DNA from 4 places in the Marinobacterium maritimum genome. Region 3 is predicted to be linked to each of the others. Evidence: predicted binding sites of a transcription regulator. Region 3 holds the regulator's gene; each other region holds the start of a gene.

The links. Region 3 encodes sigma-54, which starts transcription at its own class of promoters, with help from an activator protein. Its sites were predicted from a motif close to TGGCACNNNNNTTGCTNT; they were not measured.
Region 1: the regulator sigma-54 is predicted to act here: its motif matches at 967-984, upstream of nirB (nitrite reductase large subunit NirB).
Region 2: the regulator sigma-54 is predicted to act here: its motif matches at 851-868, upstream of glnK (P-II family nitrogen regulator).
Region 4: the regulator sigma-54 is predicted to act here: its motif matches at 1,426-1,443, upstream of ABD013_RS08885 (formate/nitrite transporter family protein).

What each region holds. Positions count from the first base shown of each region.
Region 1 covers NZ_BAAAET010000002.1:457,415-459,614, forward strand. Annotated here, with positions in the region: gene ABD013_RS08535 (MFS transporter) at 1-861, shown strand, start outside; gene nirB (nitrite reductase large subunit NirB) at 1,129-2,200, shown strand, end outside.
Region 2 covers NZ_BAAAET010000003.1:707,802-710,001, forward strand. Annotated here, with positions in the region: gene ABD013_RS14320 (YifB family Mg chelatase-like AAA ATPase) at 1-317, opposite strand, end outside; gene ABD013_RS14325 (accessory factor UbiK family protein) at 351-644, opposite strand; gene glnK (P-II family nitrogen regulator) at 939-1,277, shown strand; gene ABD013_RS14335 (ammonium transporter) at 1,321-2,200, shown strand, end outside.
Region 3 covers NZ_BAAAET010000002.1:267,018-269,217, reverse strand. Annotated here, with positions in the region: gene lptB (LPS export ABC transporter ATP-binding protein) at 1-238, shown strand, start outside; gene ABD013_RS07620 (RNA polymerase factor sigma-54) at 287-1,795, shown strand; gene hpf (ribosome hibernation-promoting factor, HPF/YfiA family) at 1,849-2,139, shown strand; gene ABD013_RS07610 (PTS sugar transporter subunit IIA) at 2,161-2,200, shown strand, end outside.
Region 4 covers NZ_BAAAET010000002.1:538,701-540,900, forward strand. Annotated here, with positions in the region: gene ABD013_RS08880 (bifunctional protein-serine/threonine kinase/phosphatase) at 1-347, opposite strand, end outside; gene ABD013_RS08885 (formate/nitrite transporter family protein) at 419-1,267, opposite strand; gene cysQ (3'(2'),5'-bisphosphate nucleotidase CysQ) at 1,634-2,200, shown strand, end outside.

The DNA of each region.
Region 1 (2,200 bases), 190 kb from region 3:
CCGGAGGTACTCTGGCCGCTTTTTTGGGGAAGTATGGTGCTGTGCAGCTTCATTCTGTGGGAACTCAAGGTTTCCAGCCCGATGCTGCAACTGCGACTTTTTCGCGCGCCCGCTTTCGTCGGAGCGGTAGGGGCGATGTTGGGTTATGCGGCGGCCGCACAGGTGATGGCTGCGTTTTTGCCTGTCTACCTGCAACAAGGGCGGGGCGTAGCCGTGGAGTGGACGGGCATTGCGCTGTTGCCGTTTGCCTTGGCCATGCTGATCTTCCCTTTGATTGGACGCCGCCTGTCTGCCTGGCTGCAATCCTGGCAGCTGCTGGGCATGGGGCTGGTCATCATCGCACTGGGCAATTGGGGGTTGGCGGCATCCGTGCAATCGGCACACCCGATCACTTTTTTCCTCAGCATGGCCTGTCTGGGGGCCGGCGGTGGGCTGATCAACGGAGAAACCCAGAAGGCGATACTGGGAACGGTGACGGCATCCCAGGTCGGGATGGCCTCGGGCATCAGCACCACGGCGCGCTTTCTTGCCATGTTGATGGGGTACGCCGGGTTGTCGTCGGTGATGCTCAGTGGCGTGCGTGAGCAGCTGCAGACGAGCCTCTGTCCGGAGCAGGGATGCTGGTTGGCCCCGGAGCTGGTGACCGCCGTGGCGACTGGCGACCTGGTACAGGCCGAGTTCGAGGGCCGCTCGCTGAGCCAACAGGTTGCGCTGCTGAGTTACCAGTCTGGTTTCATGACCCTTTTTAATACGGCTGCGGTTATCGCCCTGGTCGCAGCGGGTGCCGTATTCCTGCTGATGGGGTGTCAGCGTGAAAGAGTGAAGCCGGTGCAGCAGCCGCAAGCTGAAAGGGTGACCTGAAAAGTGGCAGGTGGGTCAATTTTGCACAGCCATGGTGCGGCACTTGCGGGCACTGTTGGCTGGCACTGGTTGGTAAAGTGACGTGATAGCGGCGAACTGCAAAGTTGGCACGGCTAATGCTTTGTAGAAATTAACAATAACAACAAGGCACCGCTCAGGGTGCCTGTTAGTCAACTGGACAATGGCGTCCACTTTCCATCGCCGAGGCCGCGGCGAGCGAGAAAGTGGGCGCTTTTTTTTTGCGTCGAATTCACCGCGGAGGTGACCATGAAACAGCGCTTGATCGTGATTGGCAACGGAATGGTCGGTCATCACTTTGTGGAGCAGTGGTTGGCCAACGAGGCCGCATCGGACTACGAGCTGACCGTATTCGGGGCCGAGCGTCATCCCGCCTATGACCGTGTCCACCTGTCCGAATACTTTGAGCAGCAGAGTGCTGATCATCTGCTGCTCGGCGAGCCGGATTTTTACAGCCAGCCCGGTATCGATCTGCACCTCGGCGAGGCGGTGATCTCGATTGATCCTGCCAGCAAGCAGGTGGTCACCGAGCAGGGCCGTTATGGCTATGACAAGCTGGTGCTGGCGACCGGTTCCTATCCGTTCGTACCGCCCATCCCCGGTGGCGACCAGTCGCACTGTCTGGTGTATCGCACCCTGGATGATCTGGATGCAATTCGTGCCAGTGCTGATGGCGTGAAAACCGGCGTGGTGATTGGCGGTGGCCTGCTGGGCCTGGAAGCGGCCAACGCGCTGAAGAGCCTGGGGCTGGACGTACACGTGGTCGAGTTCGCACCCCGGTTGATGCCGGTACAGCTCGATGAGGACGCGGGTGCCATGTTACGCCGCAAGATAGAAGCCTTGGGCGTTGCGGTGCATACCGATACGGCGACAAAGCAGATCATCGCGGGTGATTCGGCGCGGATGAAGATGTGCTTTGCCGACGAAACCGAGCTGGAAACCGACCTGATCGTGTTCTCCGCCGGTATCCGGCCGCAGGATGCATTGGGGCGCGAAGCCGGTCTGACACTGGGCGAGCGCGGCGGTATCGATGTGGATCAGCACTGCCGCACCAGTGACCCGGACATCTACGCCATCGGTGAGTGTGCAGTCTGGAACGGACGTCACTTCGGCCTGGTTGCACCGGGCTACACCATGGCCCGTGCCGCCGTGTCCCACCTGTCCGGTGATGGCAAAACGCATTTCCAGGGTGCGGACATGTCCACCAAGCTCAAGCTGCTCGGTGTTGATGTGGGTTCCATCGGCGATGCCCATGGCCATACGCCGGGATGCCAGAGCTACCGTTACACCGATGAACGCAGTGGCGCCTACCGCCGGCTGG
Region 2 (2,200 bases), on a different contig from region 3:
TCGGTCGCCGGGCTGGCCTTCCAGCCCTTGAGTTGACCCGAGGCCGACAGGATACCGATGGCGATGGCCAGGTCGTAACGTCCGCCCTCCTTGGGCAGATCGGCCGGTGCCAGGTTGATGGTGACGCGGCGTTGCGGAAAGTCGAAGCCGGCGGTGATCAGCGCGCTGCGGACTCGCTCACGGCTTTCCTTGACCGCCGTTTCCGGCAGGCCAACGATTGACATGGAGGGCAGGCCTCCGGACAGGTGCACCTCGACCGCAACGGGAGGCGCTTCGACCCCGAGCTGGGCCCGGGTATGAATCACGGCAAGAGACATAAGGCCATCCTTGGCTCAGATGCATTAAGAGGGTCAGTCGCGGGGTTCGGACGTATCGGTCGCTGGCGCTTCCGCGGCCGCCATGCCTTCGGATTCCAGCGCCGCCAGGCGTGCTTCCAGCTGCTCCAGGCGCTCACGGGTTCGCATCAGTACGGCCTGCTGGGCATCGAATTCGTCCCGGGTTACCAGGTCGAGCTTGGCAAAGCTGCTCTGCAGCACCGTGCGGATCTGCCCCTGCAACTCCTGCTGTCCCGGCATTTCAGGGCGATGGCTCAGCAGCTGGCTGAACTGGCTGGACAGGCTATCGATCAGTTTTTGGTGAATCATCCGGGTCTCCAGGGTCGAAGGGGTCTCAACCGTCACTATAAACCAGAACGCCGGCCAGGTCAGACCGAAAGCCACGCACCCTGGCAGTGCACGCACCATACTGGTGCATAAAAAAATACACTCTACCCCTCTTTTTCCTGCCCTGCATCGGCCTCCAGTCCTGTCGATGCCGCACAAACCTCTGTTTTGTAAAGATAAAAAGAAGTTGGCACAGCCTTCGCTTATACCGGGCATAGAGCCAGCCACCCATTCCGGAGTGGCCGCTAGCTGAACACTGAGCAGAGGACTGATGCCATGAAACTGATTTCAGCGATCATCAAGCCATTCAAACTTGACGACGTTCGCGAAGCCCTGTCCGACATCGGCGTGCAGGGGATCACGGTCACCGAAGTCAAGGGCTTCGGCCGCCAGAAGGGCCACACCGAGCTATACCGCGGTGCCGAATACATTGTCGACTTCCTGCCCAAGGTCCGCATCGATGCGGCCGTGGCCGACGACATCGTCGACCAGGTGCTGGAAGCGATCACCAAGGCGTCCCATACCGGCAAGATCGGTGACGGCAAGATCTTCGTCATCCCACTGGAACAGGTGATCCGTATCCGTACCGGTGAAACCGGCCACGATGCGCTCTGACCCCGACTGAATACGATTCCGTTTATCTCTGGAGGATATAACAATGGAAGAATTACTGAACGCTACAGCCGGGGATCTGGCCCAGCTGAAATATGCGGTCGATACCTTCTACTTCCTGGTGTGTGGTGCACTGGTGATGTGGATGGCGGCCGGCTTTGCCATGCTTGAAGCAGGCCTGGTGCGTGCCAAGAACACCACCGAAATCCTGACCAAGAACATCGCACTCTATGCCATCGCCTGCACCATGTACCTGCTGTGCGGCTACTACATCATGTACAGCTCCGACGCCGGCGGCGTACTGCCGAGCCTCGGCGCACTGATCGGTGACGAAAACGCCGTCGATGCCGTACTGGCCGGCGGTGAGGACGCACCCTACTATTCGGCCCGTTCCGACTTCTTCTTCCAGGTCGTGTTCGTGGCGACTGCCATGTCGATCGTCTCCGGTGCCGTAGCCGAGCGCATGAAGCTCTGGGCCTTCCTGATCTTCGCCGTAGTCATGACCGGCTTCATCTACCCGACCTCCGGCTACTGGACTTGGGGCGGTGGCTTCCTGAGCGAAGCGGGCTTTTCCGATTTTGCCGGTTCCGGTATCGTGCACATGGCAGGCGCGTCTGCCGCCCTGGCGGCAGTGCTGGTGCTGGGTGCTCGTAAAGGCAAGTACGGCAAGAACGGCGAGATCAACGCCATTCCGGGTGCCAACCTGCCGCTGGCGACCCTGGGTACCTTCATCCTGTGGATGGGCTGGTTCGGCTTCAACGGTGGTTCCGAGCTGAAACTGTCTGATGTCGGTGAAGCCAACGCCGTGGCTGAAGTGTTCGTCAACACCAACGCTGCTGCTGCCGGTGGTGTCATCGCAGCGCTGATCGTGGCTCGCCTCTGGTTCCGCAAGGCGGACCTGACCATGGCGCTGAACGGTGCCCTGG
Region 3 (2,200 bases):
ACCGTTCGCCGGCGTCGATCCCATCTCGGTCAGTGACATCAAGCAGACGATCCGGCACTTGCAGTCCCGCAATATCGGCATTCTGATCACCGATCACAATGTGCGAGAGACCCTTGATATCTGCGAGCGAGCCTATATCGTCAGTGAAGGGGGCATCCTGGCCCAAGGCAGCCCGCAGGACATCCTCAACAACGAGCAGGTCCGCCGCGCGTATCTGGGCGAGCAGTTCGCCCTCTAAGCGCCGCAGCATGTCTACTCCCAACTCGGTCAACCCGGCAGTTTGCATATGAAGCAGTCGTTACAACTCAAGATCGGCCAGCAGCTGACAATGACGCCGCAGCTGCAGCAGGCGATTCGCCTGCTGCAGCTCTCCACTCTGGATCTGCAGCAGGAAATTCAGGAAGCGCTGGACAGCAACCCCCTGTTGGAAGTGGATGAGGAACAGGAAACGGCGGAGGCCGAAGCCGAAAAGCAGGACACCAGTGCCGAACAGGACAGCTCCCGCGATAGCGAGCAGCCGGCCGCGACCGAGGACCAGGATAGCTGGGAAGACAGCGGCGAGGATGGCTGGAACGAGCAGATTCCCACCGAACTGGCGACCGACAGCCAGTGGGACGACACTTTCCAGCATCAGAGCTCGCCCGGCCCCGAACGCGACAGTGACTGGGATCCAGGTGACAACGACAGCACCGAGGATGATCTTCAGGATCACCTGCTGTGGCAGCTGAACCTGACCCCGATGAGTGACAACGACCGCATGGTGGCCCTCGCCCTGATCGATGCGGTCGATGCCGACGGCTACCTGCGCACCAGTGTCGACGAGGTACTGGAGCATTTCCAGCAGAGCGAGCCCGAACGTTTCTCTGACTGCGACACTGACGAGATCGAAGCGGTGCTGCACCGAGTGCAGCAGTTCGACCCAGCCGGCGTCTGCGCCCGCGACCTCAGCGAATGCCTGCAGTTGCAGCTGCGCCAACTGCCCGAGGACACCCCACTGCTCAACGATGCCGTACGCCTGGTACGCGACCATCTGAACCTGCTTGGCAGCCACGATTATCGCACCCTGATGCGCCGCTTGCGTCTCAAGGAAGACAGCCTGCAGCAGGTGATCAGTCTGATCCAGAGCCTGAACCCCAAGCCCGGCACCCTGATCAGCTCGGAGCCACCCGAATACGTCATCCCCGACGTGATCGTGCGCAAGATCCAGGGGCAGTGGAACGTCAGTCTCAACACCGACGCCTCGCCGCGTCTGAAGATCAACACCCAGTATGCCGACCTGATTCGACGGGCCGACAACAGCGCCGACAACACCTACCTGAAGAACCACCTGCAGGAAGCTCGCTGGTTCCTCAAAAGCCTGCTCAGCCGCAATGAAACGCTGCTCAAGGTGTCCACCGAGATCGTCGCGCGCCAGATCGACTTTTTCGAGGAGGGTGAAGAAGGCATGAAACCGATGGTACTGCACGACATCGCCGAAGCGGTCGACATGCACGAATCCACCATTTCGCGCGTGACCACACAGAAGTACATGCATACGCCACGCGGCATCTTTGAACTCAAGTACTTCTTCTCCAGTCACGTCAGCACGTCCGATGGCGGCGCCGCCTCTTCCACGGCGATTCGGGCGCTGATCAAGAAACTGGTCAACAATGAAAATACGGCCAAGCCACTCAGTGACAACAAGATCGCTCAGCTGTTAAAAGAACAGGGAATCAATGTCGCCAGACGCACCGTTGCAAAATATCGTGAAGCGATGAACATTCCGCCTTCTAATGAGCGCAAGCGTCTGGTTTAATGGGAATGGAAAGGCACGCTGTAAGAACGTGTCCATGACGAGGAGAAAAACCTATGCAGATCAACATCACTGGCCACCACGTCGAACTGACAGGCGCTCTGGACGAGTACGTACGTACCAAGTTTGACCGCCTGGAACGTCACTTCGATAACATCACTAATGCACAGGTCACACTCAGTGTTGAGAAGCAGCGCCAGACAGCTGAAGCCAACATCCACCTGGCTGGCGGTGAAGTCTTTGCGGCACACCAGCATGACGACATGTATGCTGCAATTGATGGTATGGTCGACAAGCTGGATCGCCAGATCATCAAGCACAAAGAAAAAATCAAATCCCACAAATAACCGGTAGCAGCACGTCACGACATGCAACTATCAGAACTGCTGACCCCCTCTCTCACGCTCT
Region 4 (2,200 bases), 270 kb from region 3:
GCGCTGAAGGTGCAGACATAACCGCGGTTGTGGTCTTGGCGGTATTCGCTGCTGCGGGTCTGGGCATGGAGCCAGGAGTTGGTGGCAGAAAGCACCTTCTCGGCGGCGGTTTTCACTGACCAGGTATCGGAGGTGCAGAAGTAGTCATCAAGGAAGGACTTTACCGCTGCTGCGCTGGCTATCTGACTGACATCGCTGGAGCTGATGCCGTCGGCCAGTGCCAGGGCTGCCCCCTTGCGGCTGAGCTGGGGTTCGGCGGGAATCAGGGCACCGTGGAAATCCTGATTGGTGGCCTTGCGTCCCTTGTCGCTGTACTGGCCGAGGCTGAGCTGGAGTCCCGATTTCATGGCGTGTGCTCCCGTTCGGCGGAGGAGGGCAGCGCCCCGGTCGGGACGCTGCAAACTCAGGTTGGCAGGGATCAGGCTGCTTTGGCCGGGGTGGCACCAGGCGCGGTTGCAGCGAGTTTGCGCTTGGCACCTGTGCGTACGTGGGTGGTGTAGAGGGTCAGACCGGTAAAGGCCAGACCACCGACCAGGTTGCCCAGTGCGGTCGGAATCTCGTTCCAGATCAGATAGTCGGCGATGGAGAAGTTGCCGCCCATGATCATGGAGAAGGGGAACAGAAACATGTTGACCACGGAGTGCTCGAAGCCCATGAAGAAGAACAGCATGATCGGCATCCACATCGCCAGCACCTTGCCGCTGACGTGGGTGGAGATCATCGCGCCGACCACGCCCATGGACACCATCCAGTTGCACAGCATGCCGCGAATGAAGATGGTGAGCCAGCCGTCTGCGCCATAGGCGGCATAGCCAACGGTACGGGACTCACCGATACCGGCAACCTTCTCGGCGATGGCGCCACCGTCGGTGTTGAATCCCATGGTGAAGATATAAGCCATCATCACGGCCACGGTGAAGGCACCGGCGAAGTTGCCGACGAAGACCAGTCCCCAGTTGCGCAGGATCTGTGAAGGTGTCACGCCCGGTCGCTTGTCGAGCCAGGCCAGTGGCGTGAGCATGAACACACCTGTCAGCAGGTCAAAGCCCATCAGGTAGAGCATGCAGAATCCGACCGGGAACAGAATCGCCCCGATCAGAAATACACCGGTTTTTACGGCGACGGTGATGGCAAATACTGCCGCCAGTGCCAGTATTGCCCCGGCCATGTAGGCGCGGATCAGGGTATCGCGGGTCGACATGTGAATCTTGGCTTCGCCAGCATCCACCATCTTGGTCACAAACTCGGTCGGCATCAGATAGGCCATAGTGATCACCTCTTTTGGAGACAGTCGTTCGAAGTTGCGCAAGAGCCATAAAAAAACGGCGCTCAGACACCACCGGCGGAAGCGGGTGGGGTCTGGACGCCGTTGTCCAATGACACTCAAAGTCGCTGAAGCCGGCAGTGGCTTCATCTGTTCTGGATAGTGCACGGGCTGTGCCAGAATGGTTGTTGTCTATGTAACTGTCTGTTTATTAATGGCTATTTCGTTTTTTGAACTGTAGGTGCCTGCTTGTATAGCTGCGCCCCAATGGTGCGTGGGGACTGAATTGTGCGCTGCAATAGAGCAGCTTATGGTGTTAGGGAAATGGTAGAATCGGCCCTGATGACTTATTGATCTACAGGAGCCGCCATGCCTTCCCATTCGGAGCACCTTTTTTCACTGGAATTACTGCTGCAACAGGTGGAATGTATCGCCCGTGATGCCGGTACGGCGATTCTGCAGGTGTATGGGAAGGATGACTTTGGTGTTGAGCACAAGGCCGACGATTCGCCGCTGACCCGTGCAGACTTGGCGGCGAATGCGGTGATCGTGGATGGACTTAATAAGCTGGCCCCACGCTTTCCGATCCTGACAGAGGAAGCAGTGGAGGACTTTACCGGCCCCGATGCCGACGGCCGTTACTGGCTGGTCGACCCGCTGGATGGCACCAAGGAGTTCATCAAGCGCAATGGCGAATTCACCGTCAATATTGCGCTGATCGAGCAGGGCCGCCCGCTGCTGGGTGTGGTTCACGCGCCGGTGCTGGATACGACCTGGCTGGCTGCCGAAGGGCTGGGGGCTTTCCGCGTGGACACTGGTGGTGAGCGTCATTCGATTCATGTAAGCACTCACCTGCCCGGTACTCCCTGGAAAGTCTATGGCAGCCGCTCCCATCTGGGGCCGCATACCCTGGCCTGGATGGAGGCGCTGGGCGAG